DNA from 4 places in the Nonomuraea muscovyensis genome. Region 3 is predicted to be linked to each of the others. Evidence: riboswitches for the same ligand, from Rfam matches in the RefSeq annotation. Region 3 holds a riboswitch; each other region holds the start of a gene.
What was found. A riboswitch is a leader RNA that binds a small molecule or an ion and turns the genes downstream of it on or off. The one in region 3 is predicted to bind cyclic di-AMP.
Positions count from the first base shown of each region.

Region 1 (7,164 bases), 1.7 Mb from region 3:
GTGGCTGCGCCGCAGGTGGCCGGTCACGCTGGCGCTCGTCAGCGCGGCCATGTCGTCCTACCTGGAGCTGGTCGGCGGGGCGTCGGTCGTCGGCCTGTTCACGGTGGCGGTGCACCGGCCGTTCAAGATCTCGGGGCCGGTCGCGGCGTTCAACATCGTCGCCCTGGTGCCGCTCGGCGTGCTCAGGCCCGACCCGAGCCTCGGGCCCGGCGGGATGGTCGTGCTCGGGGTGGCGATCGTGGCGACGGCGTTCGCCTGGGGCATCGTGGTGCGGGCCAGGCGGCAGCTCGTCTGGTCGCTCAGGCAGCGCGCGGTCATCGCCGCCGAGGACGCCAAGCGGCTGGAACGGGAGCGGATCGCCCGTGAGATGCACGACGTGCTGGCCCACCGCATCTCCATGCTGAGCCTGCACGCGGGCGCGCTGGAGTTCCGGCCGGACGCCCCCGCCGAGGACATCGCCAGGGCCGCGAGCGCCATCAGAGACAACGCCCACCTGGCGCTCCAGGATCTGCGCGAGGTGATCGGCGTGCTGCGCCACGCGTCCTCCGCCGGCGGCGACGGGCCGGTCCCCGACCCGCCCCAGCCGACCCTGGCCGACCTGCGCTCGCTGGTCGAGGAGTGTCGCCAGGCCGGCATGAAGGTCTCGTACACGGCGCAACTCACGCCGGAAGCCGAAGACGTGGACACCGTGGTGCCCACGGCGGCGTCCGGGATCGCCGAGGGCGACGTGCCGCAGGGGCTCGGCCGCACCGTCTACCGCGTCGTCCAGGAGGCGCTCACCAACGCGCGCAAGCACGCGCCCGACGCGCCCGTCACGGTGACGGTCCGCGGCGGACCCGGCGAGGGGCTGACGGCCGAGGTGCGCAATCCACGCTGGGCGCACCACGGCCGGCGCATCCCCGGCGCCGGCGCCGGGCTGATCGGGCTCACCGAGCGCGTCGAACTGGCCGGCGGCACCCTCGCGTACGGACCCGAACCCGATGGAGACTTCCGGTTGCGGGCCTGGCTACCGTGGTCGCCATGACGATCAAGGTACTCATCGTGGACGACGACGCGCTCGTCCGTGCCGGGCTGTCGATGATCCTGGGCGGGGCGGGCGACATCGAGATCGTCGGGGAGGCCGGCGACGGGTCGCAGGTGCCGCCGATGGTGGCCGAGCACCGGCCCGACGTGGTGCTGATGGACATCCGCATGCCGGACGTCGACGGCCTGACCGCCACCGAGGCGCTGCGCGCCGGCAAGGAGCCGCCGGAGGTCGTCGTGCTGACCACGTTCCACGCCGACGCGCAGGTGCTGCGCGCCCTGCGGGCCGGCGCGGCGGGCTTCCTGCTGAAGGACATCCCGCCGCGTGAGCTGGTCGAGGCGATCAGGAAGGTGGCGGCCGGCGAGCCGATCCTGTCGCCCGCCGTGACGCGGCAGCTCATCTCGCACGTCTCCGGAGCCGCCCGCAGCCGCGCCGACCGGGCCCGCGCGCAGCTCGCCGGCCTCAGCGAGCGCGAGCGGGAGGTGGCCCTGGCCATCGGCCGGGGCTGGAGCAACGCCGAGATCGGCCGCGAGCTGTACATGAGCGTGGCCACGGTCAAGGCACACGTCTCGCGCATCCTCACCAAGCTGTCGCTGAACAACCGGGTGCAGATCGCGCTGCTGGTCCACGACGCCGACCTCTGAGCCGCCGGCCGGGGCCGTCCGCGCCCGCTCCGGACGACCGCACTTCTCGAACTAACGCTTGTTTATGCGGATCGAGCGGTTACGGTCAGGTACGCGGCAGCCGTACCCTTGTCTGAAAGGGCATGTCACGAAGGGACAGTGGGGATGAGCTCAGCGGGTGAAGGCCTGTCTCGCCCGCTTCCCGAGCAGGTGCGGCTCAACGTGGTCGACCTGGCGGCCCAGGTTCTCGGTTCGATGCCCGCTGTCGCGGTGCCCCCGCCGCTGCGCGGCATCGCCAAGTTCGACCCGCGCAAGCGCGCCAAGCTGGGCGGCGCGCCCATCGCGGCCCAGCTGGAGAACGACAAGGAGTTCCGCGAGGCGGTCGCCGAGTCGGTGACCGCGGGCTGGCCGGAGCTGGTCGCCTCGCTCGTCGACGGCCACGTGCCGCCCGCCGCCGACCCGGTCCTGGTGGCCGCGGCCGCCTACCTCGTCCGCCCGCCCGGCTGGGCCGAGATGGTCGAGGTGGCCCGCGCCGACCTCCAGCAGTCCGCGGCCGCGGCCGAGGGGTCGGAGCGCGAGGAGGTCGTCACCCGGCTGCGCGAGCAACTCGCCGCCCAGAAGAGCGCGGCCAAGGAGGAGGCCGACCGGCTGCGCGAGCAGCTCAAGGCCGCCCGCGCCGAGAACTCCGACCTGCGCCGCCGGCTGCACGAGGCCCGCGAGCGGGCCAAGGCCGCCGTGCGGCGGGCCGAGGAGATGGAGACGGTCGCCGAGGAGGCCCGCACGGCCGCCACGGCGGCGGGCAGCGCCGGCGAGTCCGAGCTGCGCCGCCTGCGCGAGCGCCTGGCCGACGTCGAGAAGCAGCTCGAGGCCTCGCGCCGGGCCGCCCGCGAGGGGCGCAGCATCGAGGACGCCCGCATCAGGGTGCTGCTCGACGCCCTCCAGGACGCCTCCGCCGGGCTGCGCAGGGAGCTGGCCCTGCCCACCATGATCAGCAGGCCGGCCGACTCCGTCGCGGCCGTCACCGGCGAGCGGCCGGGCGTGCGCGGCGTGCCCGCCCGCGCGCTGGCCGACGACGACCCGCAGCTTCTCGACCAGTTGCTCGCGCTGCCGCAGGTGCACCTCATCATCGACGGCTACAACGTCACCAAGTCCGGCTACGGCACGCTCACGCTGGCCGACCAGCGCAACCGCCTGATGACCGGCCTCGGCGGGCTGGTCGCGCAGACCCGCGTCGAGGTGACCGTCGTCTTCGACGGCGCCGAGCTCATCGCGCCCGTCCAGGTGGTGGCGCCGCGCGGCGTGCGGGTGCTGTTCAGCGCGCCCGGCGAGATCGCCGACGACCTGATCCGCCAGCTCGTCCGCGCCGAGCCCCCCGGCCGGGCCATCGCGGTGGTCTCCTCCGACCGCGAGGTGGCCGAGTCGGTGCGCCGGATGGGAGCCAGACCCGTTCCGTCTGGACTGCTGCTGCGCCGGCTCGGGCGCGCATAGATTACGAATCTGACGTTTAGGTGAGATCTCACCCGTCACTTCAGTACTATTCGCCCCAGAACTGATCCTGGGAGGCGACACTGTGAGGTTAGGCCGGGTGCCGGTGGCCGCGGGAATCACCATCGGGCTGCTGCTGTCCCCGACAGGCGGGGCCCACGCCGAGCCGAAACCCACCATCCCCCAGGCGAAGGCCAGGCTGGCCAAGCTCAACGACAAGGCCGACAAGGTCGTCGACAGGTACAACACGGCGACGGAGAACCTCAAGAAGGCCCAGTCCACGTACACCAAGCTCAACGACATCTACAAGCGCAAACTGGCCACCGTGGCCGGCCTGCGCGAGGAGCTGGTGAACATGGCGGTCGACACCTACCAGGCGGGCGCCGACGTCACCAGCCTGCCCGCGCTGATCAGCGGCGGCGACCCGGCCAACCTGCTCAACAACGTGGCCCTGGCCGGGCAGCTCGCCGAGGAGCGGGCCGCGAAGCTGGCCGCCTTCGACCGCGAGAACCGCGGACTGAAGGGCCAGCGCGACAAGGCCGAGGACGCCCTGGCGGCGGCCGACAAGGAGCGCGACGCCGTCCAGAAGGAACGCGCCGAGGTGCTCAAGCTCATCGCCCAGCAGAAGAAGCTGCTGGACCGGCTGGGCGCCTACAAGACCGGCAATCCCAACAGCACGGGTCTGAAGTACACGGGCGCCGCCTCCGGCAACGCCGCCGCGGTGCTCAGGTTCGCCTACGCGCAGGTCGGCAAGCCGTACGTGTTCGGCGGGACCGGGCCGGGCGGCTGGGACTGCTCGGGCCTCACCCAGGCGTCCTGGCGGGCGGCCGGGGTGTCGCTGCCGCGCACCACGTGGCAGCAGTGGGCCTGGGGCGCGAGCCGCAAGGTGGACTTCCCCCAGGGCCTGCAGCCGGGCGACCTCATCTTCAGCGAGGGCCTGGGGCACGTCAGCATCTACGCCGGCAACGGCCAGATCGTGCACGCGCCGCAGACGGGCGACGTGGTCAAGATCGTCAAGCTCACCGCGTACGGCCGCAACATCGTGGGCGCCATCCGCCCCTGAGCGGGTTCCGCGGGCGCGCGTCCGGCGGGTGCGCGGTCTCTGACGGACCGCGGTCGACGGCTGGGAAGAAGTGACGGTTGAGCCCTGACAGGCCGGTGTTCCGTCAAGTGTGAGTACTGTCACATTTGCGTAACGGATCATCGTGTCGAGCTGCGATTCGTGACCTTACTGAGGTCCTTATCCGATCTTTACAGCTTGACCGGGCCTTTGCCGGATCGTGACCCGGCGCGTAACTTCTGGCGACGCGACGCCACGCCATGGCGCCGCGAACGACATCGGCCAGCCGATGACGCGATGGACATCCAGCGGTCACCGCCGCCCGATCGACCCCTTTCAGGCGGTGACCTGCCGAATCCGTGCAGCCAGGAGGCACGGAGCCGGGGACCCAGCGATCCCTTCCCCGAGGGATCAGGGGTGAATCGGCGCCTCACGCGCCGTAGGGCTACTTCCAGGCCCGAACCCGTCAGCTAACCCGGTAGGCGTTCGTGGAAGAGTCAAGGAGAAATCCTGTCTACCTCCCCGCAGAACCCCCGTCTGTCCCGACTCGCCCTGGGTGGCGCAGCGCTCACCATGACCGTGACGGCCGGAGGTATGGCCGTCCACGCTCCGGCGGCGCAGGCGGCGACGACAAGCACCACGACAAGCACCACGGCGACCGGAACGGTCACGGCTTCCACGACGACAGCGGTCATGTCCGCCACGTCGGTGAACAAGGCCGTCAAGAAGTCCCGGGCCGCCCGCCAGGCGGCGAAGGCGCGTACGGCCGTCGACGTGGCCAAGGACCAGATCGGTGACCCCTACCGCTTCGGCGGCACCGGCCCCGGCTCGTTCGACTGCTCCGGCCTCGTCCAGTACGCCTGGAAGAAGGCCGGGGTGCGCATCCCCCGTGTGACGAACGCCCAGTACGCGGGCATCAGGAAGAAGGTCTCCTTCAGCAGTCTCAAGCCTGGTGACCTGTTGTTCTTCCGCGGGCTCGGCCATGTCGGCATGTACGTCGGCAAGGGCAAGATGATCCACTCGCCGCGCACCGGGCAGACCGTGCGGGTCGAGAAGCTCAGCGGATGGCGCAAGGCGTCGTTCGTGGGCGCGGTACGTCCCGGCGCGTGAGCCGTCACGAAGACCCCGTTGGCGCCCTCGACCCACAGGCGCGAACGGGGTCTTCGTGTGCCCGCCCCCTTCTCGCCCCGCCACATCCTGGAAGCGGGCGGCCACACCGGACGGGACGACTACCATCGGGTAGCGTGTCCGTGCAGGTGAACCGTCGTGCCGCGCTGGCCTGCCTGCTGCCTCTCGCGCTGGCCGCCGCCGACGCCCCGCCCGGGCCCCCCGAGCCGTGGCCCGGTGAGACTCTCCTGGTGCGCGGCACCCGTTCCCTGATCCTCGCCCAGCGTCCGCCCGCCCACCATCAGCCCGCCCGCACCCGGGGCGATGACCGCCTCGGCTCGTCGCCGGAGGCTGCCCCGGGGCCCGGCACGCCGGGCGGCCGTCCCACCCCGCGGCCCGGGCCGGAGGGCTCGCTCACCGCCACGTCTCCGGAGGCGCTGCGTGAGCTGGCGCGGCGGGCCGACCTCGCCGCCGGGCGGGTCGGCGCGGTCCTGCGCCGCACGGTCCGTCCCGTCGTCCTCGTGCCCGCCTCCGCGGCCGAGTCGGCGCGGCTGGCCGGGACGGGCCCGCTCGACGGCCTGGCGGCCGTGGCCGACGGCTGCCGGGTGATCGTGGTCCCCGGAGGGTTCGACCGGCTCACCCCCACCGGGCGCGACGTCGTGCTCGCCCACGAGCTCACCCACGTCGCCGCCGGCACCGGCGGGCTGCCGGTCTGGCTGTACGAGGGCTTCGCCGACTACGTCGCCTACCGTGACGCCGGCCTGGCCGTCCCGGTGGCCGCCGCCGAGCTGGCCGCCGAGGTGCGGTCCGGCCGGGAGCCCCGAGAGCTGCCCGGCCCCGCCGCGTTCGCGCCCGGGGCGGCCCGGCTGGCCGCGGCCTACCAGGAGGCGTGGCTCGCGTGTCGGTTCATCGCCGAGCGGTCGGGGGAGGCGAGGCTGGTGAGTCTCTACCGTGAGGCCCGCGCGGTGGGCGCCGAACGGGCGCTGTCGGCGCTGGGGCTCCCGGTCGCGACGTTGACGGCACTGTGGCGTACGTACGTGCGCGACGAGCTGAGGTAGGGGGCACCCACGATGGACGACCGTCGCCAGGAGGCGGGGGTGCGGGAGCGGCGGGAAGCCGGGGTGGCACTGGTCGTGCTGGGCGTCGTGGTCCTCGCCGTGGTGGCGTTCACCACCCCCTGGCGGGCCCTGCCGCCGGGCACCGTCCCCGCACCCGACCCCGCCCGCGACTTCACCCCCCTCCAGCTCGCCAGGGCCGCCGCGTTCGACGCCGCGACCGGCCCGCCCGGCTACCTGTCGTACGGTCTCGGCCTGCTGTTCGCCGGGCTGCTCGTGCTCACCCCGTTCGGCGCCCGGCTGCTCGGCCGGCTGCGCGGCCCGTGGTGGCTGCGGGTCCTGGCGGGCGTGCTGCTGCTGACCGCGATCCTGCAGGCCGTGCGGTGGCCGCTCGGCGTCTGGTACGAGATCCGGCTGCGCGAGTGGGGCCTGTCCACGCAGGACTGGGCGGCGTGGACCGGCGACCGGCTCAAGGGCCTCGGCGTGAGCGTCGTCCTGACCTCCATCATGGTCCTCGCGGTCGTGGCGCTGGCCCGCAGGGTGAGGCGGTGGTGGATCCCGGCCGCCGCCGGGGCGTTCGCGCTGACCGTGGCGGCGTCGTTCGTCTACCCGGTGGTGTTCGAGCCGCTGTTCAACGACTTCCGTCCCATGCCCGACGGCCCGCTGCGGACCGCTCTGCTGGCGATGGCCGAGCGCGACGGGGTCCCGGTCGACGACGTGCTGGTCGCCGACGCCTCCCGGCGCACCACCGCGCTCAACGCCTACGTCTCCGGTTTCGGCGCGACCCGCCGGATCGTCGTGTACGACACG
Region 1 is NZ_JACHJB010000001.1:654,746-661,909, reverse strand. It holds gene FHU36_RS03165 (sensor histidine kinase) at 1-1,024, shown strand, start outside; gene FHU36_RS03160 (response regulator) at 1,021-1,668, shown strand; gene FHU36_RS03155 (NYN domain-containing protein) at 1,813-3,135, shown strand; gene FHU36_RS03150 (C40 family peptidase) at 3,218-4,195, shown strand; cyclic di-AMP (ydaO/yuaA leader) riboswitch at 4,532-4,692, shown strand; gene FHU36_RS03145 (C40 family peptidase) at 4,886-5,302, shown strand; gene FHU36_RS03140 (hypothetical protein) at 5,437-6,357, shown strand; gene FHU36_RS03135 (M48 family metallopeptidase) at 6,370-7,164, shown strand, end outside.
Region 1: it holds a riboswitch for cyclic di-AMP, as region 3 does, so the genes downstream of both, FHU36_RS03145 (C40 family peptidase) here and FHU36_RS11070 (C40 family peptidase) in region 3, are expected to answer to the same signal.

Region 2 (7,164 bases), on a different contig from region 3:
TGGGCTGAGATCACCGAGATCGTCGCGGACGCCTACCGCGTGATCGCCCCCAAGTCCCTGGCCGCCCGCCTGCCCTGACGCCCACCGGGGCGCGACGGCCGGGCGGGCGTGACGGCCGGGGGCGTACCCCCCGCCACCACACGCGGCAGGGCGCCTACCGGCGTGGGAGCAGCGACCGGACCGCGTCCTCGCTCCGGCCGACGACGGCCTGCCCGTCGTCGGCGGTGATGATCGGGCGCTGGATGAGAACCGGATGGGCGGCCAGCGCCCCGATCCAGCGCTCACGGCTCTCGGGAGTGCGGGGCCAGCCGGAAAGGCCCAGGTCGCCGGCGACGGGCTCACCCGTACGGGTGATGTCCCACGGCTCGAGCCCCAGCCTGGCCAGCACGTCGCGGAGCTCCTGCTCACCGGGCGGATCGTCGAGGTAGCGGCGGACCGTGTAGTCGGCGCTCTCCGCGTCCAGGACGGACAGCGCCGAACGGCACTTGGAGCAGTCGGGGTTGATCCAGATCTCCATGCGGCCTTCCTTCGGAGCCTCGGCGGCGACGGTTTCCGGGAAGAGCACGATACGGGATCCCGCGCGGGGAGCGGGCTGACGCGGGCGTCGACGGACACCCTCCAGCGCCACCCCTCTCACGCAGAACACCCCCTCGCGTCAGGCACGAGAGGGTGTCCGGCAACAGGACGTGGTGGCGGAGAGTCCTTCAGGGTGTGTGAATGGCGCCGCACCATCACATGGAGGCGATGGCGAGCAGCAGCGGGGCGGTCGACACCCCGACCAGCACTGTGGGTATCACGGTTCCCTTGACGTCTTTGGCCCGTAGGTGCGTGATCACCGCGCCGACGAAGTAGAGCACGACGCCGGCCGCGGCCGCGATGCCGAGAGGACGGTAGAAGATCCCGGCCAGCAGCCCGAGCGCGCCGGCGATCTTCAAGACGGCCAGGAGCGGGAACCAGCTCAGCGGCACCCCGAGTTCGGTCATGGTTGTCGTCACCCCCTTCTCCTTGGCCAGCAGAAGACTCCCGGAAGCCAGCAGGAGCAGTGCCATCAGGGCGGCGACGACGACGTAGGCGATGAACATGGATCTCTCCGGGAGAAGTGTGGAGGGGAGGGAGGAGACTGGGAGCCATCGCGATCTGTACATCTCCGGGATGGCGTGGTGGAGTTGCTGCCGCAAGCGTGGCCTGCGGGGCGGGTCACCCGGACTGAGCGCCCGGGATCAGGCGATCACCTCCCCGACCCGGCAAGTGACGCTCCGGTCCCCACCGCGCGGACGGGCGCTCCCGGCGATGACGGCGGTGGGGATCGCGGAGCTCGTCGTCTCAGAAGTCATGTCCACAACTCTGGCCAGACGGACGAGGCCCAGGAAGGCCGGGCTGAGGATGGCACCGGCAGGGCCACGCTGAGCCTGACCCGGCTCGAACAGGGCCGCGACCGCCAGCCCACCACGCAAGTGCTCGCCGTCCTCGCCGACGCGCTGCGCCTGTCCGCCGACGAACGGCTGCACCTGGGCCTGCTCACCAGGGCGACCGGCGGCGCGCTGTCGTTCCTCTGCCCGAGCACACAGCCCGCCCGCGTGTCTACCGATCCCCGAGCCCGATTGCGTTCCTGGACTGGGATCAGGCCGCCGATCAGCAGATCGCCATGCTCAAGCTGGAGTCCTCCCGTGCGCCGGCCCGCTCATCGCCGAGTTCGCCCGCGAGCCGGCCGTCACCGGCGGGGCGCTGTTCACGGACCGGATGCGGGCCCAGCCCGGCCTGCCCGGCGCACCGGAGTCGAGCGGTGGAACCATCCCGCGGCAGGCGAGCTGCGGCTGGCCTTCGAGACGCTGGAGCTCCCCGACGCCGACGAGCAGCGCCTGCTGGTCCATCTCCCCGCCGACGAAGCCGCGTCTGCCGCACTCGACCAGCTCACCGGCCGCCACCCCGGCGCGCTACGCGAGGTCGCCGGCTGACATCTCAAGCTCCGCAGGGCGGCGAGTGGACCATTCAGTGGCGGAGAGTCTTTCCAGAGGGTGGATGGCAGCCATCAGGATCGGGCTCGGTCCGGCTGCACCCACCGGGCGGCATGTTGTCAGGGACCGAAGCTCCACACGTTGCCGACCGGGCGCCCGCCGCGTCGCAGGACGGTGCCGAGAAGCTCGGTGAGTTCCTCGTCCACGTGCGTGAGGAGCTCCTGGCCGAAGACGCACAAGGAGGCTTCCCACCAGTTGCCGAACGTCCCCATCCGGAGGTCTTCGGTGACTTGGATGACGTGTTCATCGACGAGGTAGGCGTAACTGGTCCAGCGTGGCTGCCCTGGTCCGCCGACGCGGGTCGGGTCTATGCGAGAGCCACTGACGTACCACTTGAGGCGGTAGAGCCGGTCGCCGGGCCGCGCGCTGGCGCGTAGTCCGCGCTCGATGATCGTCTCCACCTCGGCCAGCAGCGGATCGTCCGGATGTTCGACGGCGTCGAGATGCCAGGTAGCGGAAGCTGGAGGTTCGGTGATCCCCCGAGCGGCGGTCTCGTAGGTCACCTCGAACCGGGTCTCGAACCGCTTCCAGATCTTGTCGTGCTCGGGGTCTGACAGGAGCTGCTTTGCGGGACGGTCCCGTGCCGGCTCACCGGCGGGCGCCCAGCGGTAGGTGCTCACCTGGGCGATCGCATGGAAGCCCGTCGCAGCGTAGGCAGGGACCAGCGAGCCAGGTGCCTCCGCGACGAGATGTCGCGGCGTACGGTGTCGGAACACCTGCCGGACACCGCGCCATTCCGCCCAGGCGGCCGCGGCTTGGAGCAGTTCGCGGCGGGGGCCGGTGATTCCGCCAATGGCTGCGAAGTCGGTGCCGCCCACGCGTTCGATCCAGACGGCGTCCAGGATTCGCCCGTCATACTCCAGCAGCAGGATCTCCATCTCCGATCCTGTCCCGCGGGGCTGTCCCGTCGGCCTCCAACTCCGAGAGCGGCCGTCGCTGCTCGGGCACGACCGCGGCCCTACGGCGCAGCCGCTCACGTTCCCCGGGGAGATGGGGCCGTATGCGCATGCCCGGCGGGAGGTCTTCGGGTGACGGGACCTTCGCGATGTCGGCCATCAGAAGAGTGCGCTCCGGCCCCGGGACGAAGCCTGCGGCTCGCAGCGATTCGCCGAGCAGTGGGGCGTCGTGAGAGTAGACCTTCCACTCGACCGGCTCACAGCGTGCCGCGAAGAGCTCCTGCTGCCGTCGGATCAATCCCGCCAGGTCGTCGCGGAGAGCGGCATGGTGGACGGTTGCGTGGGTGCCGTAGTGGGTTCGTACCAGTGGTCCATCCCGCTCGACGACAGCTCCCCACGGTAACTCCAGCGGCACCAGAGCCCGCAATTGGCTCTCGTAAGCATCAAGCAGCGTCTCAGCCACTCTCGTCACGTCGTCCATCCTCATCAGCTCTCGACCAGGGCAGATGCTGAGCTTCGATGATTCCATCCGACTGTCGGAGAATGCGACGTCGGTCCTGCCGGCGACATGACGTCCGGCTGCGGCGCAGACAGCCTCGAACTCTTCGCGCCCGATCTGCGCGGCTTGGTCTGCGTTCTGCCGGCCTTCGAGGCTGCCCTCTGCCAGGACACCATGGCGGCGTTCGTGGGACTGGAGGGCAGCAAGGTGGGAAGTGGCAGGCGGACGGCCGCGCATCAACGCGCAGGACGACCTCATGACCAGCTCAAACGCCTTCGTCAAGGCAGCGAATAGCTCATCGGATGCTATTCGCCCCTTCAGTACATCGAGATGTGCACGTGGTCGAAGTGGTTCTCGGTGATGCTGCCCCGATTGGCCATGGGGCTCCAGCCCGAGCCGTGGTTGATGCGCTGCTTCCAGATCACGTACTTGACCCCGAGCTTCGCCTTGTTCTCCACGGCCCACGCGGCGACGCGGTCGCCCAGCGCCTGGTTGCCGGCCGACGGCATGCTGCCGCCCGTGCTCATCATGAAGTCGCAGGCCCGGCCCAGCGGATGCTCGCCGCTCGAACCCGAGCGGAAACAGCCGACCGTGAACGGCAACGCGAAGTTCCGCTTGATCAGCTCACGCATCGCCCGCGTGCGGGCCGTGATGTTGTCGGAGCCGGACGGCAGCTGCGGTGCCCAGGTCCCGTTCGAGCGGCGGCCGGTGCTGACGGGGATGAGGTCCTCGAGCTTGTCCTCGATGTCGACGATGACGTCCTCGGCCTCTTCGCGCTGCCCGGCCACGGTCGTCGTGTCGGTGCGGATCTTGGCGGCGAGGGCGGCGGCCTCCTCGGCGGCCTTCTTCTTCTCGTCGCGGACGGCGGCGAAACCGTCGACCACCGCCTGCTGCTCGGCCAAGAGCTGCTCCAGCACCGCGGCGCCCGCACCGGTGACCGGGAGCAGGAACGTCGGCAACGACTGGTCGCCGCTCTGGTAGCGCAACTGCGCGATCTCGACGACCTTCTTCTCGGCCTCCGCCAGGGCCTTCTCGGCGGTGGTGAGCCGCTTCTGGGCGACCTTGGCGGCCTGCTGGGCCTTGGCCAGCTCGACCCGCTTGAGGTTGTACTTCTTGATGAGGCCGTCGACCTTGGAGTTGAGTTGCTTCAGTTCCGAGCGGAGCTTGGTCTCGTCTGGCTTGGGCTTGGCCAGCGCGGGGGCCGCCGGGCTGGAGGCCACGACAGCGGCGATGGTGAGACCGATGGCAAGACGCGCGGGGGACGCAGCCGCCACGTAGGTTTTCCTCTCCCTCTTGCCGACCGGGTTAGCTGACGGGTTCGGGAGGGAGTAGCTTCCCTACCACAGGCGTGGATTCACCCCAGGTGCTTGGGTCCCCGGCTCGCGGGCGACGCGCCCGAGATTAGGCTTTGGTGCACCGGCCGTTCCGGCCGGTGCGAAAGGGACATTAACAGTAAATCGATGGTCACGCGAGCCCAAGTAGCAACCAATTAGTGATCTACCTGTGATCGAAGCATGCGTGCCGCCTCCTCCGGCAGCACGTCGTTGACGAACGCGCCCATCGCCGACTCCGAGCCGGCCAGATACTTGAGCTTGCCGGGCGCGCGCCTGATGCTGAACAGCTCCAGGTGAAGATAGCCCAGGTCACGCTGCTCGCGCACCGGTGCCTGGTGCCAGGCCGCGATGTACGGCATGACGACGCCGAACAGGCCGTCGAACGCCCGCAGCACCGAGGTGTAGAGCGGGGCGAACGCGGCCCGTTCGGCCTCCGACAGCGCCGCGAGGTCGGGCACCTGCCGGTGCGGGTAGAGATGCACCTCGAACGGCCAGCGCGCCGCTGCGGGCACGAAGGCCGTCCACAGCTCGTTGGCCGCCACCACCCGCGCCCCCGCACGCTCGGCCGCCAGCACGTCGGCGAACAGGTTGCGGCCGTCGTGCGCGGCGGCGTAGCGGGCGGCGGCGCCCAGCTGGAGTTTGGTCCGCGGCGTCACGTAGGGGTAGGCGTAGATCTGCCCGTGCGGGTGGGTCAGCGTGATGCCGATCTCCTCGCCGCGGTTCTCGAAGCAGAAGACCTGCTCCACGCCGTCGATCGCGGACAGCTCCGCCGTACGGTCGGCCCAGGCCTCCATGACCAGCTCGACCTGGTCGTCGCTCAGGCGCGAGAACGACGAGGAGTGGTCGGAGGTGAAGCACACCACCTCGCACCGCCCCACGCCCGGACGCACCTCGCTCAGCCCGCCCGCCTCGGCGTAGGTCCCGAGGTTGCCGGAGAAGGAGGGGAAGCGGTTCTCGAACACCACCACGTCGTACTCGTGCGCGGGGATCTCCGACAGACGCGTGTCGGTCGACGGGCACAGCGGGCACTCGTCGGCCGGCGGCATGAACGTGCGCGTCTGCCGGTGCCCGGCGATCGCGATCCACTCCTCGGTCAGCGGGTCGTAGCGCAGCTCCGAGGCCACCGGCCGGGGATCGAGCGGCCGGCGGTCGATCGCGCCGCGGTCGGCGTCGTCCCGGCGGTCGAAGTAGATGAGCTCCCGGCCGTCGGCCAGATGGGTGATGGTGCGCTTCACGGCGACCCTTCCGCGATGATCAGTTCGCCGGCCCGTTCGGCCAGCTCCAAACGTGCGTCCTCGGGCAGTCCCGCGTCGCTCACGACCACGTCCGCCTCGGTGAGTTCGGCGATCGTGCTGATGCCGACGGTGTTCCATTTCGTGTGGTCGGCCGGGACCACCAACCGCCGCGCCGCGCCAACCAGTTCCCGGTCGGTCTCCGACTCCAGCAGGTTGGGCGTGGTGAACCCGGCCCGCACGCTCATCCCGTGCACCCCGAGGAACAGGGTGTCCACGTGCAGGCGCCGGATCGCGGCGACCGCGACGGGGCCCACGAGCGCGTCGGACGGGGTGCGCACGCCACCGGTGAGCACCACCGTGCGGTCGGCCCGCGGGTTGCGGTGGAAGACATCGGCGACGGGCACCGAATTGGTGATCACCGTCAGCTCGGGCACGCCGACCAGGTGGTGGGCGAGCGCCCAGGTGGTGGTGCCGGCCGACAGCGCCACAGCGGTGCCGGGCTCGACGAGCCGCGCGGCGCGCCGCGCGATGGCCTCCTTCTCGGGCTGCTGGCGGGCCGACTTGGCGGTGAAGCCCGGCTCCTCCGTGGACCCGGGGCCGAGGGCCGTGGCGCCGCCGTGCACCTTGGCGAGCAGGCCCCGCTCTGCGAGGACCTCGAGATCGCGGCGGATCGTCATGTCGGAGACCCCGAGCTCCCGCACGAGGTCGGCCACCCGCACGCCGCCGTTGCTGCGGACGCGCTCGAGGATCGCCTGCTGCCGCTGCTGTGCCAGCACGTCCCCGCTCCTCCCAACAGATTCCACCAAATTATGACATGCAAATGTTGGGGAATGTTAGATACGGGGTGTCGCTTGTGTCACGACCGGAGACGAGAGACCTTGGGGAGGCATGTGGAACCCGACCGGTGAGGGAGATGCCATGGCAAAGCGCGCGCGCAAAGGCAAGGCCCGCAAGAAGAAGAAGGCCAACCACGGCAAGCGCCCCACGGCGCGCTGACCGCGCGGGCGCCCGCGGCGGCCTCCTCCCGCCCACCACGGGTGTCCATCTGGGACTGCCCACCACGGGCGTCCACGACGGGCGTCCACGACGGGCCGTCCGCCACGGGCGCTGTCGCGCTCGCCGGCGTCAGCCGGGCAGGGTCGTCAGGGCCTCGTCGATGCGCTCCTGCGGCAGCGCGAAGTCCTC
Region 2 is NZ_JACHJB010000002.1:3,059,050-3,066,213, reverse strand. It holds gene FHU36_RS30895 (MmcQ/YjbR family DNA-binding protein) at 1-78, shown strand, start outside; gene FHU36_RS30890 (arsenate reductase family protein) at 155-517, opposite strand; gene FHU36_RS30885 (DoxX family protein) at 732-1,082, opposite strand; gene FHU36_RS30880 (hypothetical protein) at 1,221-1,508, opposite strand; gene FHU36_RS45035 (MmyB family transcriptional regulator) at 1,455-1,955, shown strand; gene FHU36_RS30870 (DUF2716 domain-containing protein) at 2,075-2,893, opposite strand; gene FHU36_RS30865 (hypothetical protein) at 2,868-3,392, opposite strand; gene FHU36_RS30860 (coiled-coil domain-containing protein) at 3,728-4,684, opposite strand; cyclic di-AMP (ydaO/yuaA leader) riboswitch at 4,690-4,828, opposite strand; gene galT (galactose-1-phosphate uridylyltransferase) at 4,900-5,979, opposite strand; gene FHU36_RS30850 (DeoR/GlpR family DNA-binding transcription regulator) at 5,976-6,755, opposite strand; gene FHU36_RS46945 (50S ribosomal protein bL37) at 6,898-6,975, shown strand; partial or broken gene FHU36_RS30845 (TrpB-like pyridoxal phosphate-dependent enzyme) at 7,105-7,164, opposite strand, start outside.
Region 2: it holds a riboswitch for cyclic di-AMP, as region 3 does, so the genes downstream of both, FHU36_RS30860 (coiled-coil domain-containing protein) here and FHU36_RS11070 (C40 family peptidase) in region 3, are expected to answer to the same signal.

Region 3 (7,164 bases):
GACGTGACCCTGACCGAGGAGGGCCTGCAGATGACCTACACGCCGCACGGCGACGCCATTCCGGCGCGCCTGGAACAGGAGCTCGCCGGCGCCGGGCTCGATCCGGCCGAGGTGAACGCGCTCGTCGACCGGGCGCTCGCCGAGGACCTCCAGGAGGCCGGCGACGTGACGAGCCTGGCGACGATCCCGGCCGGACAGCGCGCGGTCGCCGACGTGGTCGCCCGCGCCGACGGCGTCGTGGCCGGGCTCGCCGCCGCCGAGGCCGTCTTCGTCCGGCTGGGCGCGGACCGCGTCGAGCGCGGGGCCAAGGACGGGGAGCGCGTCCGGGCGGGTGAGGTGTTGATGACCGTCGAGGGTCCCGTCCGCGGGCTCCTCACGGCGGAGCGCACGGCGCTCAACCTGCTGACGCACCTTTCGGGCGTCGCCACGCTCACCGCCAGGTGGGTGGAGGCGGTCAGCGGCACGAAGGCGCGCGTCCGGGACAGCCGCAAGACCCTGCCGGGGCTGCGGTCGCTGGAGAAGTACGCGGTGCGCTGCGGCGGCGGCGTCAACCACCGGATGTCGCTGTCGGACGCCGCGCTGATAAAGGACAACCACGTGGTGGCCGCGGGCGGCGTCGCCGAGGCGTTCCGCGCGGTCCGCGACCGCTACCCGGACCTGCCGATCGAGGTGGAGGTGGACCGGATCGACCAGATCGAGCCGGTGCTCGCCGAGGGCGCCGAGGAGATCCTGCTCGACAATTTCACTCCCGAGGATCTCGCCCATGCCGTTCAAATCGTGAAAAATCGGGCGCGACTGGAAGCCAGTGGGGGGTTGACCTTGGAATCGGCCCGTGATGTGGCCGAAACTGGCGTTGACTACCTTGCGGTGGGAGCGCTCACCCACTCGGCGCCGGCCCTTGACATCGCACTGGACCTACGGGGGTAATCGGATGCTGCTCACGATCGACGTCGGCAACACGCACACGGTGCTCGGCCTGTTCGAGGGCGATGAGGTCATCGAGCACTGGCGGCTCGCCACCGACCCGCGCCGCACCGCCGACGAGATCGCAGTCGTGCTCCAGGGCCTGCTCGAACAGTCCCCCCTGCTCAAGGGAGCCGACATCAGCGGCATCGCGATCTGCTCCACCGTGCCGAGCGTGCTCAACGAGATGCGCGAGATGTGCCGCCGCTACTACGGCGACGTCACCGCGGTCATCGTGGAGCCCGGCGTGCGCACCGGCGTGCCGGTCCGCATGGACAACCCCAAGGAGGTCGGCAGCGACCGCATCGTCAACGCGCTGGCCGCCATCGACCAGTACGGCGGGCCCTGCATCATCGTCGACTTCGGCACCGCCACCTCCTTCGACGCGGTGTCGGCCAAGGGCGAGTACGTCGGCGCCGTCACCGCCCCCGGCATTGAGATCTCCGTGGACGCCCTGGCTGCGGCGGGCGCCCAGCTCCACAAGGTCGAGCTGATCAGGCCCCGCTCGGTCATCGCCAAGAACACCGTCGAGGCGCTGCAGGCCGGCATCATCTACGGCTTCGCCGGCCAGGTCGACGGCATCGTCGAGCGGATGGCGGCCGAACTGGCCGACGACCCGGACGAGGTGACCGTGGTGGCGACCGGCGGACACGCGGGCCTGGTGATGGGCGAGTCCCGCTCGATCGACGTCCACGAGCCGTGGCTGACGCTCATCGGCCTGCGGCTCATCTACCAGCGCAACGTCACCTAGCCGTGAACGTCACCTGGCCGTGAACGTCGCCCGGGCCGGACGTCGTCCCGCCGGGAACGTGACAGGCGGCCCCCCGCTCGGGAAGGGGGCCGCCTGCCGGTTCGGGAAGCGTCGCCGGCTACTCGGTCTCGGCGGTGTAGAGGTGGCTCCACTGGCCGCACTTGGTGGTGTACGAGCCGTGCGGGCTCACCTGGCACACCTTGGCCCGGAGGCTGAAGACCTCGTCGGTCTCGAAGTGGAACTTCCGGTAGCCGGGGAAGCCGCAGTACTTCCTGGTGTAGACGGTCGACCAGTGGTGGTCGAAGTCGCTGGCCTGGAACTTCACGTACGCGCACTTGCCGCCCTTGGCGTAGGTCCGGTTGTCCAGGTCGTACAGCCGGCCCTTGACGTGGACCGTGTTGGACTCCTGCTCGTCGTCCCACTCGACGCCGATCCACCCCTGCGCCTTGGCCAGGCCGTGCCTGGCGTGGACGGGGCCCCAGGAGTCGGCGAAGTCGTAGCCGGAGGACGTCGCGGTGGTCGTGGTGGCGGTCGTGGTGGTGGCGCCGGCGGCCGAAGGCAGTGACAGGGCCATCGCGGTGGTGGCTGCGACGGCGAGGGCACCGGTCGCGATCCTCTTCATCATGATCTCTCCTCGGACTCTCACCCGGGCCGGCGCCCTGCCGGTCCCCCCCAGGAGTCCCTGAGTCATGAGTAGGCGAGAGGCCTTGCAGTGCCCCTTCAGCGCCCCTTCAGCGCCCCTGCGAGGGGCCGACGAGCCCTTGCAGTTCGCCATATCCCCTACGCTTTGATGGTGTGAGCGACGAACTTCCCGAGCAGATGCGAATCCGGAGGGAGAAGCTCGACCGCCTTCGCAGCGACGGCGTCGATCCTTACCCGGTCAATTTCCCGCGCACCGCGACCAACGCCGAGGTCCGGGAGCGTCACCAGGGCCTGGAGCCCGACACCGCCACCGGCGAAACGGTCGCGGTCACGGGCCGCGTGATGCTCAACCGGGTGGGCGGCAAGCTCTGCTTCGCCACGTTGCGCGACGGCAGCGCCGACCTACAGGTGATGATCTCCCTCGACAAGGTGGGCGAGGAGTCGCTGGCCGCCTGGAAGCGCGACGTCGACCTCGGTGACCACGTGGGCGTGACGGGCGAGGTGATCACCTCCCGCCGCGGGGAGCTGTCGATCCTGGCCGACCGCTGGGAGATCACCGCCAAGTGCCTGCGCCCCCTGCCGGAGAAGCACATCGGCCTCACCGACCCCGAGGCCCGGGTCCGCCAGCGCTACGTCGACCTCATCGTCAACGACGAGGCCCGGCAGATGGCCCGGCTACGCAGCGCCACCGTGCGCGCCGTGCGCGACTTCTGGCACGAGGAGGGCTACCTCGAGGTCGAGACGCCGATGCTGCAGCCGATCCACGGCGGCGCTTCGGCCCGGCCGTTCAGGACCCACATCAACGCCTACGACATGGAGCTCTACCTTCGCATCGCGATCGAGCTCTACCTCAAGAGGCTGGTCGTCGGCGGCATCGAGAAGGTCTTCGAGATCAACCGCAACTTCCGCAACGAGGGCGCCGACTCCACGCACAACCCCGAGTTCACCATGATCGAGGCCTACGGCACCTACCTCGACTACCACGACATGGCCGACCTGACCCAGCGGATGTACCAGAAGGCCGTCGTCGCGGCGCTCGGCACCACCGTGGTCAGGCACGGCGACACCGAGGTGGACCTCGGCCTGGAGCGGTGGCCGCGGGTGCCCCTCTACACCCTGGTCTCCGACGCGGTCGGCGAGGAGATCACCACCGCCACCGCGCTGGAGCGGGTGCGCGCGCTGGCCGACAAGCACGACGTCCACTGGGACCCGAAGTGGGGCCAGGGCAAGGTCGTCCAGGAGCTGTTCGAGGAGCTCGTCGAGCACACGCTCGTCCAGCCCACGTTCGTGATGGACTACCCGCTGGAGACCTCGCCGCTCGCCCGCACCCACCGCCACGACCCGCTGCTCACCGAGAAGTGGGACCTGATCGGGTTCGGCACCGAGCTGGGCACCGCCTACTCCGAGCTCAACGACCCGATCGAGCAGCGCCGCCGCCTGGTCGAGCAGTCGCTGCTGGCCGCCGGCGGCGACGCCGAGGCCATGCAGCTCGACGAGGACTTCCTGCAGGCCCTCGAATACGCCATGCCCCCGACGGGCGGCATGGGCGCCGGCATCGACCGGATGATCATGGCCTTCACGGGCAAGAACATCCGCGAGACCATCCTCTTCCCGCTGGTCAAGCCGACGCACTGAGCGCGGGTGGCGGGACACTCCGGTGTCCCGCCCCACCGGGCGGCGCCTCAGTCGGCGACGCGGACGGCCCCTGCGAAGGGACGGCGGGCGATCGAGGCGACGCGCACGACGTCGCCCGTGCGCGGCGCGTGGACCATCAGGCCGCCGCCGAGGTAGATGCCGACGTGGTGCAGGTCGTTGTAGAAGAACACCAGGTCGCCCGCGCGCAGCTCCTCCTTGGAGATGTGCCGCCCCGCGGTCCACTGGCTGCCGGTGTAGTGCGGCAGCGAGATGCCGACCCGCTGGTAGGCCGCCATGACCAGCCCCGAGCAGTCGTAGGAGCCGGGCCCCTCGGCGCCCCACACGTACGGCTTGAGCTGCTGCGTGAGCGCCCACCGGGCGGCCTCGGCGGCCTTGCCCGAGCCCACGACGGGCAGGTTGACCCGCGTGGCCCGGGTGCCCGGCCGGCCGGCCTCGCCGACCGCGCGCCGGTAGAGGTTGCTTTCGACCTTGGCGACCATCTTCACGATCTTGTCGCGCTTGGCACCGAGGTCGGAGACGAGCTCGGTGACCTCCTCCATGCGGGTCTTGGCCTCGTCCCTGGCCCGCCTGGCCGACTCCATGGCGTCGAGGACCTGCTTGAGCTGCTCTCCCTGCTGCTGCGCCAGCGCGTACGTGGTGGCGGCGCTGTCGAGGAACTGCTCGGGGTCGCCGGAGCGGAGGAAGGGCAGGGACCGCCCGAGGGTGCCGCCCATGTACTGGCTCTCGACCACCTGGGCGGCCTTGGCGCGCTTGGCGGCCAGATCGGCCTCGCTGGCGTCCAGGGTCTTCTTGGCGGCCTCGGCCGTCTTCTTGGCGGACTTGAGCTTCTCCCGCTGGGCGTTGAACTGCTCGGCCAGCTTCTCGATGTCCAGATGCATCTGCTCGACCTGCTTGGCCAGCGAGTCGAGGGACGGCTTGGGGTCGGCGGCGGCCGGGGCGGCGGCGAGACCGGTGACGAGGGCTGTGGCGGCGACGAGGGCGGTGCCGAGGAGGGCGAGACGGCGCGGGCCGGTCTGTTGCGGAGGGCGGGCGGGTGTGCCCACTGAGGTCCTCTCGCGACCGCGCGTACGCTTCACCAATCGGCTCCTCTCATCGACGCCTACCGGGTTAGCTGACGGGTTCGGGCCGGAGCAGCCCTACCGAGCCGGAGCTCGGACTCACCCCAGTGATGGCGCTCTGGCGAGCTCGCCACCGGCGGGTCCCCGGTTCCCCGCGCGGGGATTGGGCGCGTCTCCGCGCGGGACGCGCGGGTGACATCGTCGCTGGACACTAGTGCACCTTGGGTTGGTGCTCAACCAGAACTGCCAACTCTGTAGAGGTTCAGCCACCGAAGAGTCACAAGGTGGTGTCCTGTCCTCTCGTCCAGGGCGACTTTACGCCCTGTTTGCCGTTGCTTGGGCCGCCGGTGGCCCGTCTTGTGTAGTCCGGAGCGATATGCCGGATGGAGTCGACAGGGCGGGATTTTGGGATGAGCCGTAATGGGATCTGTACGCTGGTAACCCATGGAGCAGGTCGCCGAAGTGACAGTCCCTGACACCGAAGTCGTGGTGCGGCGTGCCCGCACGTCCGATGTCAGGACGATCAGGCGCCTGGTCGACACCTACGCCGGTGCGGGTCCACGCCTCCTGGAGAAGGCCACCGTCACGCTGTACGAGGACATCCAGGAGTTCTGGGTGGCCGAGCGGGGCGGCGAGGTCGTCGGGTGTGGCGCGCTGCACGTTCTCTGGGAGGATCTGGCGGAGATCCGCACGGTCGCCGTGGACCCCGCGTCCCGGGGCCTGGGGATCGGTCACCGGATCGTCTCCGCGTTGATCCGCACGGCGAGGGATCTGGGGCTCAGGCGGGTTTTCTGCCTGACTTTCGAGGTCGACTTCTTCGCCAGGCACGGGTTCCGTCCCATTCAAGGCACCCCCGTCTCACCTGAGGTCTACGCCGAACTGCTGGCCTCGTACGACGAGGGTGTGGCCGAGTTCCTCGATCTCGAACACGTCAAGCCGAACACCCTGGGCAACACCCGCATGCTGCTCCATCTGACATCGGGTGACGCAGGCCTTGACGCACAGGAAAGGTGATTGTTGATACCTATGTCGATACGTTGGGCAGCACAGGCATGTGTCCTGACACGTGCCACACGCGCACGCGAAGCGAGGTGACACGGTGAGCACCGGACAGCCGCCGTATCCGCAGGACGATTCCGGCGAGCACGCTCCCGGATCTCCTCCCTACGGACAGCACAACCCCAACCGCCCCCACGGCGAGCCCGACCCCGACGCGACGATCGTGGGCTACCGGGCCGACGACTACGCCCAGCCCGGCTACGGGCAGCAGGCGCAGTCCCAGCCCGGCTACGGCCAGGGCCAGCCCCAGTACGGCGGCCAGCCCGGCTACGGCCAGCCCGCGCAGCCCCCGTACGGGCAGCCGGGCTACGGCCAGCCGGACCCCTCCGGCCAGCAGTACGGCCAGCCGGGCCACGGTCAGCCCGGTTACGGTCAGCAGCCGCAGTACGGCCAGCAGCCCGACTACGGGCAGGGCCAGCCCGGCTACGGCCAGCAGGGCCAGCCCGGTTACGGCCAGCAGCCGCAGCCCGGTTACGGGCAGCAGGGGCAGTCGCAGCCGGGTTACGGCCAGCAGGACCCCTCCGGGCAGCAGTACGGGCAGCCGGGTTACGGCCAGCAGGACCCCTCGGGGCAGCAGTACGGGCAGCCGGGTTACGGCCAGCAGCCGCAGTACGGCCAGCAGCCGGCCTCGCAGCCCGACTACGGCCAGCAGGGCCAGCCGGGTTACGGCCAGCAGCCGCAGCCCGGTTACGGGCAGCAGGGGCAGTCACAGCCGGGCTACGGCCCGCAGGACCCCTCCGGCCAGCAGTACGCCTACGGGCAGCAGCCGCCGTCCGGCCAGCAGTACGGTCAGCCGGGGTACGCCCAACCGGGCTACGGTCAGCAGCCGCAGCCCGGTTACGGGCAGCAGGACCCCTCCGGGCAGCAGTACGGTCAGCCGGGTTACGGCCAGCAGCCGCAGCCCGGCTACGGCCAGCCCGGCCAGTACGGGCAACCCGGCTACGGCCCGGTGGGCGTGCAGCCTCCCGGCGCTCCCGCCCCGCTGGCCGAGTGGTGGCAGCGGCTGGTGGCGCGCGTCATCGACGGCGTCATCTT
Region 3 is NZ_JACHJB010000001.1:2,348,773-2,355,936, reverse strand. It holds gene FHU36_RS11090 (L-aspartate oxidase) at 1-927, shown strand, start outside; gene FHU36_RS11085 (type III pantothenate kinase) at 932-1,714, shown strand; gene FHU36_RS11080 (hypothetical protein) at 1,833-2,339, opposite strand; gene lysX (bifunctional lysylphosphatidylglycerol synthetase/lysine--tRNA ligase LysX) at 2,510-3,991, shown strand; gene FHU36_RS11070 (C40 family peptidase) at 4,039-5,088, opposite strand; cyclic di-AMP (ydaO/yuaA leader) riboswitch at 5,094-5,250, opposite strand; gene FHU36_RS11065 (amino-acid N-acetyltransferase) at 5,515-6,084, shown strand; gene FHU36_RS46295 (RDD family protein) at 6,170-7,164, shown strand, end outside.

Region 4 (7,164 bases), on a different contig from region 3:
CGAGCTGCCGCCCGTCCACTACAACGCGCTGCTGCTCGGCGGGGCGGTCAGGGTGGCCCCGTACGCGACGTACGGCACGCCGGAGCTGGCGGCGAACGTCCGGGCGGCGCTGGAGGGCAGGACGGCGGCGCTGATGGCCAACCACGGCGGGGTGACCACCGGCGCCACGCTGGACGAGGCGTTCGAGGCCACCCGCCTGCTGGAGTGGCTGTGCGAGGTCTACGTGCGGGCGCTCGGGGCCGGCACGCCCGCCGTCCTCACCGGCGAGCAGCTCGACGCGGTGGTCGAGCGGGCGGCCAACCCTCCCGTGTTCCCGCGCCGGACCCCGTCCTGACCTGCCCCGTCCTGACCCGCCCCGTCCTGACCTGCCCCGTCCTGACCTGCCCGTCCTGACCCGCTACGCCCCCGCGACCGCCTGCTCGGCCAGACCGAGCGGGAGGCCGCCGGAGCCGGCGATCAGGTCGTGGAACGACTTCAGCGACCCGTCGTACGACTCCCTGATGCGGTCGATCTCGATGGCCCCGGTCAGGTAGGACGGCGCCTGCGTGGGCCAGGCGCAGTAGCGGCTGACCTCGCCCTTGGCCGTGCCGGGCGACAGCGACGCCTTGGTGGCCATGAACGTCTCGGCCTCCTCGATCGACATGTCGTCGCAGTGCAGGGCGGTGTCCACGACCATCCGGGCGGCCCGGAAGATCCGGCAGTCGAGGTGGGCCAGCTCGGTGGCCGGCGTGTCGAAGTAGCCCTGCTCGTGCAGCATCTTCTCGACGTAGAGGGCCCAGCCCTCGGTGAAGTACGGCGTGCGGAACACCTTGCGTACGGTCCTCGGGTTGCCCGCCATGTGCGACAGGTGCCAGTGGTGGCCGGGGTAGGCCTCGTGCACGGCGATCGACGGCATCTGGGCGCGGGAGTTGGTGCGCAGGCGCTGGCGCACCTGCTCCTCGGTGAAGCCGTCGGGCGTGTACGGCACGAAGAAGACGCCGGTGCGCGAGCTGGTCAGCGGCGGCGGCGCCAGATAGTGGGCCACGGCCAGGACCGGCCTGACGTACTCCGCCGACGGCAGCACCAGGCACTCGTCCCCCTCGGGGAAGGTGACCAGGTCGCGGGCGCGGACGAAGTCGCGGGCGCGCAGCGTCTCGGCCTCGTACTCCTCGCGCATGGCGGCCAGGGTCGGCGGATGGTCGTCCATCAGCGCCTCCATCGCGGCCCGCCAGTCGTCCGTGCCGTTGACGCCCGGGGCGACCTCGCGCATGCGCCCGTCCAGGGCGGCCCAGGCGGCCCTGCCCTTCTCGTGCAGCTCGGGCGCGCCGTAGCCGAGCAGCTCGCGTTCGCGCAGCAGCGTGGAGTAGAGGCCCTCCCCCATCCGCCAGGTGCCGCCGCACCGGAAGCCCTCCAGGAACGCGACCAGCTCGTCGAAGGCGCGGCCGGCGGGCTCGGCGGCCTCGGCCAGTTTGGCCCGCAGGCCCTCGTCGCGCACCATCGACGGCACGGTCACGGTGAGGAACTGCCGCCCGGTGCGGGCCTGCCCGAGCCCGCGCTCGACGAGCAGCGGCGCGGCGAGGTCGGGGTCGAGGTTGGCCCGGCAGGCGGCCAGCACCCCGGGCACCTCGGCCAGCCGGGAGATCGCGGCGGTCACGAGCTCCGGTTCGGGCTTGAGCCGCTGCTGGAACGGCGTGAACATGGCGGCGAAGATCGGGGAGAGGTAGGCGGCCGGGTCGCGGCGCCACTCGGGCCAGGACGCGAGCGCCAGCCAGCCCCGCAGCTGCGCCAGCACGAGGTCCCTGTCGATCGCGTCGTCCGGCGTGGGGGTCTCCAGCCGGGAGAGCCGATCGAGCCAGCGCTCCTGCTCACCGACCTTGGCGGTGAAGGCGGTGGCGGAGAAGTCGCCGAGCGTGTGGTCGTAGCCGTCGGCTCCGAGCAGGCTGGCGGTGACGGGATGTCCGGAAAAGTACCACGTGAGAAACTCGTCCACCGGCGCACCCTATCCTGAGGGCATGCCCCTCCAGATCACCGGCGCGCTCGGCGACCCCGACCTCCTCAGCCTGCCCTGGGACGTCCCGCTCGCCGACTGGCCCCAGCACCACCTGGTCGATCTCCCCCGCGGCATCTCCCGGCACGTGGTGCGCTTCGCCCGGCTGTCCGGCAAGGTGTACGCGATCAAGGAGATCAGCGAGCGGTACGCCAAGCGCGAGTACCAGCTCCTGTGGGACCTGGCCCGGCTGGACGCCCCGGCCGTGGAGCCCGTCGCCTACGTCACCGGCCGCGACGACGGGCTCGACGCGGCGCTGATCACCCGGCACCTGCAGTTCTCGCTGCCCTACCGGGCCGTCATGTCGGGCACGCTGCGTCCCGACACACTGACCCGCCTGCTGGACGCTCTGGCCGTGCTGCTCGTCCGGCTGCACCTGAACGGCTTCTACTGGGGTGACTGCTCGCTGTCCAACACGCTGTTCCGCAGGGACGCCGGGGCGTTCGCCGCGTACCTGGTGGACGCGGAGACCGGCGAGATGCACCCCATGATCAGCGAGGGGCAGCGGCTGGGCGACATCGACAACGCCCACACCAACATCTTCGGCGAGATGCTCGACCTGGAGGCCGGCGGGCTGCTGCACCCCTCGGTCGACCCGATGGAGACCGCCGAGGACATCGTCAGCCGCTACCACCGGCTTTGGGCCGAGATCACCCAGGACGAGATCATCGAGGAGGTCGACTGGCACCGGGTGGAGCAGCGGATCAGGCGGCTCAACCTGCTGGGCTTCGACGTGGCCGAGATGATGGTGCGGCGCAAGGTCGGCACCGGACGGCTCATCGTCCGGCCCAAGGTGGTCGACGCCGGGCACCACCAGCGGCGGCTGCTCCGCCTGACCGGGCTGGACGTGGAGGAGAACCAGGCGCGGCGGCTGCTCAACGACCTCGACGGGTTCCGGGTGGCCAAGGGGCTGCGGCACGAGGACGAGGCGATCGTGGCGCACCGGTGGCTGGCCGAGGTGTTCCAGCCGACGGTCGCGGCCCTGCCCGCCGAGCTGCGGGGCAAGCTGGAGCCCGCCCAGCTCTTCCACGAGGTGCTGGACCACCGGTGGTACCTGTCGGAGGCGGCGGGCGCCGACGTGGGGCTGCCGGCGGCCGTGAAGTCGTACATCGAGAACGTCCTGGTGTACAAGCCCGACGAGAAGGCGGTGCTCCCCGACGAGCCGGGCTGACCGGCCCGCCGCGGCTCGGGAGGAGTCGGATCAGCGACGGACCAGCTTGCGGATGCGGTCGCGGCCCACGACGGCGCCGCCGCCGATCACGACCAGGGCCGCGGCCACGACCGCGCCGACCGTGCCGCCGCCGGTGCTCTCGGCCACCGGCTGGGCGGCCGCGGAGGTGGTGACGTGCGCGGCGGGGGCGACCTGGAGGGTCCTGCCGGCGGAGCCGGACTCGGCGGGAGCGGCCGCGGCCTTCTTCTCGCCGGCGTTGGCGGCGCTCGCCGCGACGTCCTGGGTGGCGGGCGCCGGCGCGGGCGCGGGAGCGGGCGCCTTCTTCTTGGCCAGGACCTGCGGCGGCTTGGCCGGGTTGTCGTCCACCCGGGCGTAGGCGCGGGTCGAGAACGGCACCGGGTGGTTCATCTTGCCCGGGCCCTTGCCCCACTTGGTGATGACGTACTCGATCTTGATGTGGCCCTGGCCGCCGTTGCCGTTGACCTGCAGCGTGTTGGTGTTGAAGGTGCCGCCGGTCAGCTCGGCGAACGTCTTGCCGTCGAGGTCGAGCATGATGCCGCGGTTGGAGGGCTCGCCGGGGCCGCGGTCACCGACGAAGAAGGGCATCTTCTTGCCCTTGTAGACGACGTAGCCCTCGGTCAGCAGCGGCCAGCTGGGGCTGGCGGCCATCCCCTTCTGCATGGGCTTGCCGCTGGCCGGCAGGCCGGTGTCTCCGGCGCGGCCGGAGGCGTCGTCCCAGAAGTAGGAGGCGGTGGTGGCGCCCTTGAGGAGGACCTGCTGGTCCTCGGGCACGTCGGCGTGGGCGGCGGTGCCGCCGAGCGTCAGCGCACCGGCTACGGAGGCGGTGAGCAGGAGGGAACGCATGCCGGATCGGGGAGACATGGAGTGGTGAAGTCCTTTGTGCTGGGCAACAGGGAAACCGCGCTCGCGGGGCAGGGCGTAGCCGGGCAGAGGCCGAACGGTCGCTACGCGCGGGAGCGCGGAAAAGGTCTGGTGCGGGGGCCGCTCAGGAGGCGGCGGATGACGCTACGCAGTGGGGGGATACGCGGTAGTGCATCAGGGAAGGTGTCCTCTCCATCTCGCCTACCGGGTTAGCTGACGGGTTCGGGCGTGGAGATGCCCTACCGACACGCGATGGTCGGATTCACCCCAGGAGATGGGTCCCCGGTTCCCGCTGGCGCGGGATTCGGCGCCGGTCAGCCGCCTCTTCCTGGTGAAGGGCTAGGTCACTGGCCGGTAACGCGATTGACTCTAGCGCGCAAAACGGACATAGGCAAAGGTAAGGCCATGAATCGGGCGAAGATCTACCTGTGACGGCAAAGAAAAAAGGGGGCACGGCATGCCGTGCCCCCTGGTGTAGTACTGCCTCAGCCACCGCTCTTGCGCCGGAAGGAGCGCTTGTTCGCGGCCGGGCCGTGCGCCCCGTGGATCTTCGACGCGTCGGAGCCCCTGCCACCCGCGCCCGCGCCGGCCTGCTGGCCGCGCTTGCGCTCCAGCGCCTCGCGGAACTTGCGCTTCATCTCGTCCTCGGGAGTTTCGCTGACTTCCGGCTCCGGTGTTTCGGCCATGAGGACCTCCTGGTGTTGGGGACATCAACAAGCTTCGCATGGTCCCGCTCGTCACGCGAAACCGGCCTTCCCGGCGATTTCGCGGGGTCAGTGGCCGTCCGGCCCGGCGAGGAGCCGCTGGGTGACGGCGAAGGTCTGGCCCGTGACGTCCTCCTCGGCCCGTCTGGCCGCCTCCATGATCGCCTCAGCCAGCTCCTCGGACCCGAGCCGCATCGCGCGGGGCGCGATGCGCAGGGCGGCGAGCCCGCCGCTGGGCAGCACCTCCACCTGGACCTGCCCGTCCGCCGCCACGCCGCGCCCGCGCGCCTCCTCCAGGCTGCGGCCGACCTCCTCCAGCAACTCCGTCTGCTGGGCGAGCTGGGCGAGCATGCGGTCGATCTCCGGGTCCCCGCTGCGCTGTGTGGTCATGACTGCTCCTGTCCGTGTGTCTCACGCCCTGCCCGATCACGGGCTCGGCGCGTTCCCGCCGTCGTGTGTCCCGCGCGTCGCGCTGTCTGTGTCTCGCGCGGTGCGCTGTCCGTGCGCCTCGCGCGTCGCGTTGTCCGTGTGTCCCGCGCGTCGCGCTGTCCGTGTGCTCGCCGTGTCGCGGCCGTCACGCACCCGGCGTTCCCGCCTAACGGCGCAGCAGGAACGCGCGGGGCGCATGGGCGAGGGCGGAGCGCAGGGTGCCCTCGTCGCTCATCCCCCCGCTCGCGACCAGGGCGTACAGGGTCGCGGCGGACGTGGTACGGCGGAAGAAGGTGCCCATGGGGCCGGTGCCGAGCATGGTCTCGGTGAACTTCGTGGCCGGCACGACCTTGCGCACGTCCCGCAGTCCCTTGATGCCGCCGTTGTAGGCCATCTCGGCGAGGAAGTGCTTGCCCGCGTACGTCCAGAGGTTGCCCATGTCCTGGCCCGTGGCGGCCGAGCTGGCGGCGTGCACCGCCGTCTTGCCCACGGCCCACACGACCGAGTCGGCCAGCGCGTCGAGCCCTTCGCGCACCGCGTACGTGCCGACGTTGAACCTGCCGATCCGCTTGGTGAGGATCGCCTGCATCAGCTTCTGGAAGATCGTCCTCTCCAGCCTGGCCCGCGCCACCAGCCACTTGAACACCGCCTGGGCGGCGACCCTGGCCGCCGGATAGAGGTAGCCGAACAGCAGCGTGAACGCCATGGCGGCGAGCTGGGTGCCGATGACCTTCAGCTCTTCGCGGTGCTCGTCGACGACGTCCGCGTACTCCTCGCAGCCGTCGGCCAGTTCGGTCAGCGTCATGCGCATGTTGGCGTAGCGGGGGCCCAGCTCGACCTCCCACAGGCGGGCGAAGCGCTCCACGTTGCGGCTGTCGTTCGCCTTGAGCGCCGTCTCGATCGCCTCCCGCGTGCCGCGGGCGATCGCGTCCACGTCGTCCGCGAGCGCGCGCAGCTCGCGGGCGCGCCCGCGCAGGTTGGACACGTCGGCCTCGGGGACGTGCACGCCCGCGAACCAGGCGAGCGCCTGGAAGGGATCGAGCATCAGGCACCTTCCTGGTGCGGCGGCGGCCCGGGGATCGGCGGCTCGGACAGGTCGGGGATCACCGGCAGGGACGAGATGATCTTCTGTTCGAGGACGTCCCAGAGCACCTCGAAGTCGCGGGCCGTGGCCGCTGCGGTGAAGCTCGCCTCGGCGAGCCGGTTCATGGAGCGGACCAGCCCGTCGTAGCCGTCGACGTACCACCCGGCCCACGCGCGGCCGTCCTCGTCGTCGCCCACGAGGGACGACGTGCCGCCCAGGGGGCCGGCGAGGCGGTGCGCCGCGACGAGGTCGTCGCCCGCCTTGTCGAACAGCCTCGCCAGCTCGCGGATGGACATCCAGTCGATGGCCACCTGGCCGGACTCGCCCGGGCTCGGCGCGGGGGCGGCCGGAGTGGGGGCGGCGGGCGAAGGGGACGGGATCGGGACCGGCCAGGTGGACGGGCCGGGGGTGGGGCCGGAGGGGGTGGGATCGGGCGGGTCCGTGGGGGACGGGCTCGGCGAACCCGGCGGCGGGGTGGGGCCGGAGGTGTCGGAGGGGGTGGGGCTCGGGGTCGTCGTACCCGACGGCGACGGCGTGGGACTTCCCGACGGCGACGGGGTGGGGCTGCCCGACGGGGTCGGCGTGGGGCTGTCCGTCGGGGTCGGCGTGGGACTTCCCGAGGGGGTCGGGGTGCCGGTCGGGGTCGCGGTGGGCGTGGGGGTGCTCGTCGGGGCCGGCGTGCCGGTTTCGCCCATCAGGCTCTCCCCTCTCCAAAGTCCACAAAACACATGATCAAGGACGACAAGACACTAACGACGACAAATTTCACTGGTGTAACAGTCGGCCATGCCGCGTTAACTTACGAACACAAGCTGTTCATCCACCGCGGTATCTCGCGGAACTCCTCGTCGAGCCGGTCGAGGAGGGC
Region 4 is NZ_JACHJB010000004.1:194,692-201,855, forward strand. It holds gene FHU36_RS38775 (class II aldolase/adducin family protein) at 1-334, shown strand, start outside; gene FHU36_RS38780 (DUF885 domain-containing protein) at 398-1,969, opposite strand; gene FHU36_RS38785 (DUF4032 domain-containing protein) at 1,992-3,197, shown strand; gene FHU36_RS45240 (hypothetical protein) at 3,228-4,079, opposite strand; cyclic di-AMP (ydaO/yuaA leader) riboswitch at 4,263-4,399, opposite strand; gene FHU36_RS38795 (DUF5302 domain-containing protein) at 4,565-4,765, opposite strand; gene FHU36_RS38800 (YbaB/EbfC family nucleoid-associated protein) at 4,853-5,173, opposite strand; gene FHU36_RS38805 (WXG100-like domain-containing protein) at 5,379-6,257, opposite strand; gene FHU36_RS38810 (hypothetical protein) at 6,257-6,607, opposite strand; gene FHU36_RS38815 (hypothetical protein) at 6,600-7,028, shown strand; gene FHU36_RS38820 (hybrid sensor histidine kinase/response regulator) at 7,096-7,164, opposite strand, start outside.
Region 4: it holds a riboswitch for cyclic di-AMP, as region 3 does, so the genes downstream of both, FHU36_RS45240 (hypothetical protein) here and FHU36_RS11070 (C40 family peptidase) in region 3, are expected to answer to the same signal.